Regions from separate parts of the Bradyrhizobium sp. BRP19 genome, predicted to be linked through region 2. Evidence: predicted binding sites of a transcription regulator. Region 2 holds the regulator's gene; the other holds the start of a gene.
The links. Region 2 encodes LexA, which represses DNA repair genes until DNA is damaged. Its sites were predicted from a motif close to TGTTCNNNNTGTGTTCNG; they were not measured.
Positions count from the first base shown of each region.

Region 1: I6F36_RS20775 (YifB family Mg chelatase-like AAA ATPase) is a predicted target of LexA. The motif match lies at 2,029-2,046, and genes of this name have one in related genera.

Region 1 is NZ_JADYVZ010000006.1:174,979-180,759, forward strand. It holds gene I6F36_RS20760 (AAA family ATPase) at 1-632, shown strand, start outside; gene I6F36_RS20765 (tetratricopeptide repeat protein) at 752-1,549, opposite strand; gene I6F36_RS20770 (PilZ domain-containing protein) at 1,630-1,875, opposite strand; gene I6F36_RS20775 (YifB family Mg chelatase-like AAA ATPase) at 2,104-3,642, shown strand; gene I6F36_RS20780 (hypothetical protein) at 3,751-4,218, shown strand; gene I6F36_RS20785 (PAS domain-containing hybrid sensor histidine kinase/response regulator) at 4,420-5,781, shown strand, end outside.
Region 2 is NZ_JADYVZ010000001.1:210,262-216,042, reverse strand. It holds gene I6F36_RS01040 (GAF domain-containing protein) at 1-601, opposite strand, end outside; gene I6F36_RS01035 (hypothetical protein) at 819-1,253, opposite strand; gene lexA (transcriptional repressor LexA) at 1,639-2,340, opposite strand; gene glp (gephyrin-like molybdotransferase Glp) at 2,517-3,725, opposite strand; gene I6F36_RS01020 (hypothetical protein) at 3,945-4,148, opposite strand; gene I6F36_RS01015 (HAD family phosphatase) at 4,307-4,930, opposite strand; gene I6F36_RS01010 (alpha-hydroxy acid oxidase) at 4,959-5,781, opposite strand, start outside.

The DNA of each region.
Region 1 (5,781 bases), on a different contig from region 2:
GGCCGGACACGGCGCTGATGGAGCGCCTGCTCGCCAAATGCACCGATCGCCTCAGCCTCCTGGCAGCGCCCGCCACGCTCGACCGCGTCTACGATTTCGGTGCTGAAGCCTTCGATGCCGTGTTCGACACGCTGCGCATGACGACGCCCTGCATCGTGCTCGACGTGCCCCATCAATGGTCCGGCTGGACCCGGCGCGCGCTGGTGAACGCCGACGACATCGTGATCGTGGCCGAGCCCGATCTCGCCAATCTACGCAACACCAAGAACATGCTGAGCGTGCTGAAGGCGGCGCGACCGAACGACCGGCCGCCGCTGTACTGCCTCAACCAGGTCGGCATGCACAAGCGTGCGGAGATCGAGGTCAAGGCCTTCGCCAAGACCATGGAGAGCCAGCCGATCGCGGTGATCCCGTTCGATTCGAAACTGTTCTCGACCGCGGCCAATAACGGCCAGATGATCGCGGAGGTCTCCAGGACCCACCGCACCACCGTTCTGTTCCAGAATATGGCGAACCGCCTCGCCGGCCGCGGCGAGGTGAAGAAGCCGAAGCGCTCGCTGCTCGAGCCGCTTTTGAAGAAGCTGAAGGGCAAGTCGGGGCGCAGCTCGGCCCCGCATCGCAAGGCGTCGTAGGCGCGGCTTATTTGAGCATGATCTCCGCGCAAACGCCTTCCGCGTTTGTCGCGAGGGAAAACCGCTTCACACTTTGCGCTGACGCGGCCCTTCGGGTCCGGATCATGCTCTAGGGCGGACTACCTGTCCGCCCGCTGCTGCTTTTTCGCCAGCAGCTGCTTCAGCGCCGCGACCTTGGCCGCGGCCTGGTCCGGCGGCAGATCTGCCTTGACGAGGATTTCGGCCTCGGCCTCGCGACCCTGCAATCCCAGCACGAGCGCCAGATTGGCGCGGACCCGCGCATCGTTCTGATTGCGCTGATGGGCGCGGCCGAGCACCTGTTCGGCCTTCGATAGATTATTTTGCAGCATGTAGGACAGGCCGAGATTGGACAGCACGGTCGGCTCGTTCGGCACGATCTTCAACGCCGCGGCGTAATATTGCTGGGCTTCCTCGTTGCGGCCGAGCTGGTCGAGCACAGCGCCCTGCGCCGACAGGATGCGCCAATCGGGATCCTCGGGCGAATGCGCCCGGCCGAGGACGTCGAAGGCCTGCTGGAAATTGCCGTTGTCGGCGAGCGCGCGGCCGTAGCCGGCGAGCAGCGCCTTGTTGCCGGGACGGGCGAGCACGGCCTGCTCCAGCACTGCGACCGCCTGCGCGCGCTGGCCGCTGCCACGCAGCGCCTTGCCGTATTCGAGAGCAATGGCGGGATCGCTCGGCTTGGCGCGATAACGCTCGCGAAGTGCGTCCATCTCCGGCGTGGGGTCGGCCTTGCTGTCGGACTTGCCGTCAAGCTTGGCGGCGGACTCCCGCTTGCCGCCGAGCGCACCGGTGACGTCGTCGATGCCGGCCGTCTGACAGCCGCCGAGGGCGAGGATCAGGACGGCGGAACACAGATATCCCGCCGGGGATAAGGCGAGGAACGAACGCTTGGGCATACTCTGATCACTCGGCAACTGATCAGAGATGCTTACCCATTAACGCTAAAGTCCCGTTAAGGAGGCGCGCCTGTTGAGGTTCAGTCGACGAACTCGGCGCCGAATTCGCAGCCGATGCGCCAGCGCAGGCGGCATTGGCGGGAATAATCAGGCGCGAAGATGATGGTGAATTGCGGCGGCACTTCCAGAAATTCCGCCACCACTTTCACGCCGCCATCCGAAATGTCCGTGATCGTGCAATCCCGCGGCAGCGAGCCCGCGCCAAAATGGATCTTGGCGAGGCGGCTGCACACCCGACGTTCGCTTCTCCGGCGATTTGCAAGCATTTGAACTGTTCACCCGTTAGACCACGGCCCATCCCGCAGCCCTAGGAGTAGCGGACATTCGTTGGAATGTGCTGAGGAGAGAAGGCGGCATTCGAGACGTAGTGTCTGGGCTGCGTTTACGATTGGTTAAGATTTGACCGGCCGCCAAGCGATTGTTCCCGTATTGTTCTTGCGGAAACGGCCGCGCTCTGCTACCCCTAATTGCAGCAATGGGCAGGCTGGTTCGGCATGGTTCAGCGGGTTTCTACCGTCGCCTTTGAGGGGATCGAGGCCCGCGCGGTCGACGTGCAGGTGCAGGTCGCGCCCGGCCTGCCGGCCTTTGCCATCGTCGGCCTGCCGGACAAGGCGGTATCGGAGGCGCGCGAGCGGGTGCGCTCGGCGCTGATCGCCTCGGGGCTGGCGCTGCCGGCGCGGCGGATCATCGTCAATCTGGCCCCGGCCGACCTCCCGAAGGAGGGCAGCCATTACGACCTGCCGATCGCGCTCGGGCTGATGGCCGCGATCGGCGCGATCCCCTCGGATGCGCTGACCGGCTTCACCGTGCTCGGCGAGCTCGGCCTCGACGGCTCGATCGCGCCGGTGGCCGGCGTCCTTCCCGCCGCGATCGGCGCCAATATGCGCGAGGAAGGACTGATCTGCCCGGCGTCCTGCGGCTCCGAGGCGGCGTGGGCGAGCCCGGACATCCAGATCATTGCCGCACACTCGCTGATCCAGATCGCCAACCATTTCAAGGGCACCCAGGTGCTGTCGCGGCCGACGCCGAAGGTGCACGAGGCCGCCGCCTCAACGCTCGACCTGCGCGACATCAAGGGCCAGGAAAGCGCCAAGCGCGCGCTGGAGATCGCGGCCGCCGGCGGGCACCACCTGCTCATGATCGGCGCGCCGGGCGCGGGCAAATCGATGCTGGCCGCGCGCCTGCCCTCGATCCTGCCGCCGCTGTCGCCGAGCGAGCTGCTCGAGGTCTCCATGATCGCCTCGGTCGCCGGCGAGATCGAAGGCGGCGCGCTGACGGCGCGGCGCCCGTTCCGCTCGCCGCACCATTCCGCCAGCATGGCCGCGCTCACCGGCGGCGGCGCGCGCGCCAAGCCCGGCGAGATCTCGCTGGCGCATCAGGGCGTGCTGTTCCTCGACGAATTGCCGGAGTTCGATCCGCGCGTGCTGGATTCGCTGCGCCAGCCGCTCGAGAACGGCGAGGTCGCGGTGTCGCGCGCCAATCATCGCGTCACCTACCCTGCCCGCTTCATGCTGGTCGCGGCGATGAATCCCTGCCGCTGCGGCAATGCGTTTGAGCCCGGCTATGCCTGCAAGCGCGGCCGCATCGACCGCTGCACCGGCGATTACCAGGCGCGCATCTCCGGTCCGCTGATGGACCGCATCGATCTGCGCATCGAGGTGCCGGCGGTGACGGCCGCCGACCTGATCCTGCCGCCGCCGTCGGAAGGATCGGCCGAGGTCGCTGCCCGCGTGGCGGCGGCGCGCGACATCCAGCTGGCGCGCTATGCGGATGCAGGCCTGCCCCATGTCCGCACCAATGCTGAAGCCCCCGCCTCCGTGCTGGAGGAGATCGCAAAGCCGGACGCGCAGGGCCAAAAACTGCTGCGCGACGCCGCGGAGACCATGCGCCTGTCGGCGCGCGGCTATCACCGCGTGCTGCGGGTGGCGCGCACGCTGGCCGACCTCGACCATGCCGACAAGATCGGCCGGCTGCACCTCGCCGAAGCGCTGTCGTACCGCGCACTCGCGGAGGATGTGCGCCAGCTGGCTTGATCATTCCGCGCATCAACCCGGCGGTAACGACTTTCCTTTACGCTCTGCAAACCATAAGGCCCGACGCGTTTCGGTTGTGAGTTCCCGGGGCCTAGCGAGTAGAGCGTCATGTTGCGTTTCAAGTTCCTGGCCTCGGCTGTTCCCCTGTTGGCGGCTGCGGTGTTCGCCCGCGCCGAGATCGGATCGGTGTCGCATCCCTGCATCGCGCTGGGCGACACATCGGTCGAGCTCACCTCGCTGTTCTGGACCGCCGGTGTGCATGTCGCCTTCACCGACGATCCCGCGCGGGCAACGGTGCGGGTTCAGATCACCGAGGATGCCGACGCCGCGGATTTTGCCGTGGTCGACGACGGCCTCGGCTCCGAGCCTGACACCTGCCAGGCCAGCCCTTCGACGCGTCTCGTCTCGATCGCCGCGCAGCCGGTCGACGGCGGCCAGGTGGTCTATCTCTCCAGCGAAGGACCGGCGGATTACCGCATCTATGTGCGCTCAAAGACGTTCTCGCCGCGCGAGGCGGCGGCGCTGATCGTCGGCGCCCGCGGCGGCCATGGCCGCTTCCAGGCGGCATCGCTTTAGAGCTTTGTGTTTGAGCATGATCTGATCGGAAAACCGCTGCACACTTTTCGCTAACGCGGCCCTTCGGGTCCGGATCATGCTCTGACCCGTTAACGTCTCGTCAACCCTGTTCGGAGGCGGCGCCACCGCCGCAATTTGTTCGCAAGGTCGGCGGGCCATCGTCGCACGCGGCGGCGGGGTTTCAGGCAAGGGTCGGTTGCGATGGGTCGGACGTTCCGGATCAAGGTGCGCATGCGTCGTTTCAGGCGACGGCATCCGAGGCTCGCTTTCGCGATCCGCTCCTTCATGATCTTCTCGGCGACGTTCGGCGGCGCCTATGGTTTCGTCTCCGGCAGCCGGTCCGACAATTCCGGCTACGATCCCCACACCTTTGCGATCGGCGCCAGCTTCCTGTTCGCGCTCGCCTGCCTCGGCCTTGCGACGCTGAGCATGCGTCTGCGCTTCGTCAATAAGCGGCTGCGGACGCTCGCCGCCCACAACGAAGCCTTGATCGACCGCAATTGGGAGCTGAAGGAAGCGGAAGAGCGCGCCCGCAGCCTGTTCGAGCAGCAGGGCGACCTCATCGTGCTGCGCGCTTCCGACGGCCGCATCACCTTTGCCAACGAGGCCTATTGCGCGCTCGCGGGACAGGCGCGCAGCGCGCTGGTCGGCACGCGATTCGATTTCGACGTGCTGGAGCAGGGCGACAGTGCCCGCGAGAGCAGCGGCACGCGCATCCACGACCAGAAGATCGCAACCCCGCTCGGCGCGCGCTGGATCGCCTGGCGCGAGGGCTATGTCCGCCTCGATGCCGGCCAGCCCGCCGAGTTGCAGAGCGTCGGACGCGACGTCACCGACCGCACCGAGACCGAGCGCGCATTGTCCGACGCGCGCGACCAGGCCGACGCCGCCAACCGCGCCAAGTCGCGCTTCCTGGCGATGGCCTCGCACGAGATCCGCACCCCCCTGAACGGCATCATCGGTATGGGCGGCCTGTTGCTCGACACCGATCTGACGCCGGAGCAGGCGACCTATGCCAGGGCGGTGAAGACCTCGGGCGAAGCCTTGATGGCGCTAATCGAGGAGCTGCTCGACTATTCCAAGATCGAGGCCGGCAAGCTCGACCTCGATCAACGTCCCTTCGCGCTCTCGACCCTGGTCGAAGAGATCACCGAGCTGCTCGCGCCGCGCGCGCAGGCGAAGTCGCTCGAGATCGCCGCCTATGTCGACGAGCGCCTGCCGCTCGAAGTGGTCGGCGACGCCGCGCGGCTGCGCCAGGTGCTGCTCAATCTCGCCGGCAACGCCATCAAGTTCACGAGCAGCGGCGGCGTGGCACTGATCGTCGAGCCCGGCATCTGGCCGAACGAGATCAGCTTCCTGGTTCGCGACACCGGCATCGGCATCGCAGCCGAAGCCCAGCAGCGCATCTTCCGCGAATTCGAGCAGGCCGACGAGCGCGTCGCCCGCACCTATGGCGGCACCGGACTTGGCCTCGCCATCAGCGAGCGCATCGTCAAGCGCATGGGCGGCCGGATCACGCTCACGAGCGAGCCGGGCAAGGGCTCGACCTTCGAGGTCGCGGTG
Region 2 (5,781 bases):
GTTTGGTACCGGTTCGGTAGGGCACGCCGACGCCGAGATTGATCCCGACCTTGGCGGCGTCCTCCCAGCGCAGGAAACTCTTGGCGTCGTGCAAGTCCTTGATGATCAGCGGCAGGCCCGCCTTCCAGGTGCGTCCGGGCAGGCCGAAGCCGCGCGGAAATCTGGTGTGGCGGGAGTTGAATTCGAACATGTCCGCGGTGCCGTAATAGCCATCGACGAGCCCCATCTCATGCGAGAGATCAGGATCGTTGTGCCAGAGTTCGATCGCGCCGACGTGCGCCTCGTCGTCGCCACAGAACAGCACCAGCACGGCTTGCAGGAATTCGCCCGCGAACACCGGCACCGCCACGCCGCAGGTGAGGCCGGCCGCAGCGGCCTGATCGGTCCGCTTGAAATAGGAGTTGGCGAATTTCGTGAGGATGACGGGGTGGCCACAGGCCCAGGCCTTGCCGGGAAGTCCCTCGTCATATCCGAAGTGCAGCTCTTCGCTGACGGCTTTGAACGCGGACAGCCCATCGTCGTAGAGGCCGCCGCCGAATTCCAGCCGCATGCGCGTCCGGTCGGGTACCCAAAGTTCAACGACGCGAATGAAGGTCTTCATCGAGCGTGTCCGCCGCCTCAAACCACGACAGCATCGGTCATTTGGCTGCGGAGCGGACGTTCAAAATGCGGGCAGCACGGCCCAAACTTCGTGCGACGACGAGGCGCGGCGGTGGGCTCGCCGATCGAATGTCCTGAAACACAAACTTACCGGGCTCGCCGGCCTCGGCCGGCGACGGCAATTTCAATCCCGGGCTCGGCCTGTTGGCCGAAGGGCGTCAGCCGATCGGCAGGCGCGTGATCGTGGGCCGCGTGTCGGCGACGATCTGCGGCTTGTGCTCGCGCTCGGGGGCTGGCTGCGTCACCGGCAATTGCAGCACGGTCGCGCGCTGGCCTTCGACGAGCTGCGTCACCAGCACGTATTTGCCGTCGGGGAATTCGATCGCGTCATGATGGCGATCGGGAATGTGCGGGTCGATCTTGCCGAACTTGCCGACGCGAGAGTTCACGGTGCGCGTCCAGATCCAGCGGTTGTCGTAGCGGACGTTGTCGGCGAAAGCGAGCTCCGTCCCCGGCAGCAGACAGACCGCGACGGAGGGATCGGCTTCGGAAGCGAAACCGCGCGTCGAGGTGCCGCGGAAGGTTGTCGTGACGATCGTCTCGCCGACTTCGGCGGGGCGCGTCGCGACGGCATGCAGGCTGTAGTCACACATCGGGTGCTCCTCATGCTGGGATAGCGACCCGCGTCTCTTTCGAGGCGCAGGCCTCTATCAGAGTGGAAGCATACAACGCTCTGCTCGGTTATGGGCAAATCTGCGGCTCGCGTCCGCAGCGCGCGATCACATTATCTTTCCCGGATTCGATAGGAACAAACCTCGCGTCCTTGCATTCGGCCGGAGCTATCAGCACTGCCGGCACAACTCTACCGGCGAAGCAGAAATGGCTGCGCGCCTGCGCGGGGGAATGTCGCGCGGGAAGATGGACCGGACAGCCGGCGCAGAACCAGAGAAACCGTCCAGCCGGAGCGGACAAGTATCCGCTCCGATCCTGGATCGCCGATGCCGATCGAAACGCGCGCGGCGCTTGATGTTTCCCGTATCAGTACTTCCGGTAAAGCCCGATCAGCTTGCCCTGGATCTTCACGCGGTTCGGCGGAAGAATGCGGACCTCGTAGGCGGCATTGGCGGGCTCGAGCGCGATCGAGGCGCCGCGGCGGCGGAAGCGCTTGAGCGTGGCCTCCTCGTCGTCGATCAATGCCACCACGATGTCACCGGTATTTGCGGTCTCGTTGCGCTGGATCAGCGCCATGTCGCCATCGAGGATGCCGGCCTCGACCATCGAATCGCCGCGCACTTCGAGCGCGTAGTGCTCGCCCGAGCCGAGCATGTCCGGCGGCACGCTGATGGTATGGCTGCGGGTCTGCAGCGCCTCGATCGGCGTGCCGGCGGCGATGCGGCCCATCACGGGCACCGCGACGGGGCGTTCGCCCTCGTCGGCGGGCGGGCTGGAGCTCGCGCGCACCTTGCCGAGATTGCCCTCGATCACGCTCGGGGTGAAGCCGCGGCGATTGCCGGCGGCGGCCTGGAGCTCGGGCAGCTTGATCACCTCGATGGCACGGGCGCGGTTGGGCAGGCGGCGAATGAAGCCGCGCTCCTCGAGCGCAGTGATCAGGCGATGGATGCCTGACTTCGAGCGCAGGTCGAGCGCATCCTTCATCTCGTCGAAGGACGGCGGCACGCCGCTTTCCTTCAGACGTTCGCTGATGAACCGCAGAAGCTCGTATTGTTTGCGCGTCAACATCTCGACCAAAGTCCCCCGGTTGATGTCGTTCGATTCCGACACGATGAAGCCGGCACTAAGCCGCTACATCCTCGAAACAAATCATGAACGGACACTATATGTTCGATATGTGTTCCGCAACTGCTTAATTTATGGTGAACGCGGCCAAGCTCGCGGAATGCGTGTGGCTGGGCGGCTCAGACGGGCAGCCGGAGCACCTCGCAAGGCGTGCCGGCCTCGGCCTTCGGCGCGAACGGTGCGCGCACCAGAAGTACCTGTGCCGCAGCGAGATTCGCAAGAAGGGAGGAGTCCTGATGGCTGACCGGAAGGGCGACGCGCGTGCCGTCGTCGCGCTCCTCCAGCCGCGCACGCAGATAGTCCTCGCGCTGGTCGTTGGCGGCGAGATCGCGGCCCAGCACGGCGCGCTCGCGCCGATGATGAATCGCTGAACGGCCCGACAGGGCGCGAATCAAGGGGACCATGAACAGGAAGGCGCACACGTAGGACGACACGGGATTGCCGGGCAGGCCGATCACGCGCATCGCGCCTATCCGACCGTGCATCATCGGCTTGCCCGGCCGGATCGCGATCTTCCAGAACGCCATCGCGATGCCTTCGCCCTTGAGCGCCTGCTGGACCAGGTCGTGGTCGCCGACCGAGGCACCGCCGGTCGTGATCAGGATGTCGGCGCCGCTCTCGCGCGCGCGGCGGATGCCGGCGGACGTCGCCTCCAGTGTATCGGCGGCAATTCCGAGGTCGATGGTCTCGGCGCCCTCGCTGCGGGCGAGCGCATGCAGGGCATAGCCGTTGGAATAGACGATCTGGCCGCGACCAGGCGTGGTGCCCGGCATCACGAGCTCGTCGCCGGTGGCGAGAACGGCAACCCTCGGGCGGCGGATGACGGCGAGATGCGGATGATTCATTCCGGCGGCAAGGGCGAGATCGCGCTCGGTGAGGCGGATTCCCTTGCGCAGCAGCACGTCGCCTTCGCGGAAGTCGACGCCTGCAGGGCGGATGTGGCGGCCGTAAATGGCGGCTTCCTTGATCGTGACATGTTTGCCGTCGGCAGCCGTGTCCTCCTGGATCACGACGGCATCGGCGCCGTCGGGAACGACGCCGCCGGTGAAGATCCGCACGGCTTCGCCGGGGCCGACGCTTCCCGCGAACGGCCGGCCCGCTGCGACCTCACCGACGACGGTCAGGCTGGAATCGATGGCTGCGTCGGCCGAGCGCACGGCATAGCCGTCCATCGCCGACATTGCCTCCGGCGGCTGCGTGCGCCGTGCCGCGACATCGCGGGCGAGCACACGATGGTAGGCCTCGTCGAGGCAAACCATCTGTTCAGCCAGCGGCTCGACGCCGGCCAACACCGCGGCGAGCGCGTCAGAAACCGGCATCAGGGCCAAGAGCGAACTCCTGCTGAGCACATCAGTCAATGGGCGGCGAGAGTTCTAGCCGAGTGCAGGCGTGAGGCAAAGCAGCACGCGGGATGATTTATCCTGCGTGATCGCGGGGTGGAGGAGGTCGGCTCAACTCTGCCACGGCATGATGCGGAAGGCGAGACAGACCGGAACGAGGATTGCCATGGCAAGGACGAGAATGACGAGCGCCACGGCCAACATCGTTCAACGCCCCGTCGGATCGCCCGGACTGATGTCCGCGACGTCGGGCGGCTTGGGACCCTGATCCTTGTCCGGCAGCGGGTCCGCCTGGGATTTTAGGTCGGCGGCCTTGCTGATCAGCTTGGCGGAGAGGTCAGAATCCGAGGTGGTTCTGGCGAATTCGAGCAGGAGAGAGGCTTGCTTGGTGAGATAGGTCTTGCCCAGCACGTCGATCAGTCCAATGTAGAAGTCCCAACGGACTCATGAGTCCGAAGGGTGGTATTCCGTTCCCGGAACTCTGTATAAAAATGCACAAAGTGATCAGGTTCCACATTTTCAGCAGTTTTTGTTCCGGCAAGTGAGCGCGCTCCGGGCTTTCCCGCGGCTCAGATCCCCAGTGCTTTCAATGCGTTCCCGACATCACGCGGCGAGGTGACATGCACGGCGGTCAACCCGCGCGCCCGCGCTCCCTCGATGTTCTCGGCGAGGTCGTCGAAGAACACGATGCGCTCGGCCGGCACGCCGATCGCCGCCACGACATGGTCGAAGGCCTCGGCATCCGGTTTGCGCAGGCCGATGCTGGAGGACAGATACAGCTCGCGGAAATGGCCGAGCAGACCGGCATATTCCTTCGAGAAATAGTCGACGTGCGGCCGATTGGTGTTGGAGAAGGCATAGAGCGGCATCTGCTTCGCCGCTCGCGGCAGCAGCTCGGCGATATCAGGCATCTCGCCGGCGAAAATCGCGTTCCAGCCTTCCAGGAATTGCGCATCCGAGATGCCGATCCCAAGCGAGGACCGCAGCGAGGCGAAATAGTCCCCATCGCTGATCTTGCCCATCTCGTGCAACCGGTAGGCCTCGTCGCGCACATAGCGCGCGATGATGGCCTCGGGCTGGCAGCCGGCATGTCCCGCCCAGCAGGCGATCGCCTTGGAGAAGTCGATGTCGAGCACAACGCGCCCGAGGTCGAACAGCAGCGCATCCGCGCTGCCGGGAGAGAGCGATGTCATTGCGTCCTTTTCACTTCAGTATGGCGCGTCAGTAACGATAGGGCTCGTGGTCGAACAGCGGGAACGCGCTGAACACGCTGGGCGCGTTGGTGGCGGCCGCCGGATGCAGGCAGGATTTGTCGAGCTCGGCGAATGAGGTGGCGCCCAGGAGGCCGAGGCAGCGCAGCACCTCGTCTTCGAGCAACTCCAGCATCCGCGCGACGCCGGCTTCGCCGGCTGCCGCCAGCGCCCAGCATTGCAGCCGGCCGATGCCGACGAGGTCGGCGCCCGCCGCAATCGCCTTCACGATGTCGGTGCCGCGGCAAAAGCCGCCGTCGACCATGATCCTGGCGCGGCCCTTCACGGCGTCGACGATCTCCGGCAGCACGTGCATGGCGCCGCGGCCGTGGTCGAGCTGGCGTCCGCCATGGTTGGAGACGTAGATCCACTCGACGCCGTGATCGAGCGCGATCTGCGCATCCTCGGCCGTGGCGATACCCTTGAGGATCAGCGGAATTTTGAACGTGTCCTTGATCATCTTCACGGTCCGCCACTCCAGGCCCTTCTGGAAATCGCCGCCGGTGGCGCGCAGGCGGCTCTCGCGAACGTAGCGCTTGGCGATGTCACGTTCACGACGGCTGTAATGGGCGGTGTCGACGGTCAGGCAGAAGGCGGCATAGGCGTTCTTCTCGGCCCGGCTGACGACGTCGGCGACGAAGGCATCGTCGCCGCGGACATAGAGTTGATAGAGACGCAGTGCATCGGGGGCAGCCTCGGCGGTCGTCTCGAGGCCGGGCTCGGACACCGAGCTCAGCATGTGCGCCGCGCCGAACCTGCCCGCAGCGCGCGCGACGCTCGCCGCGCCATCCGGA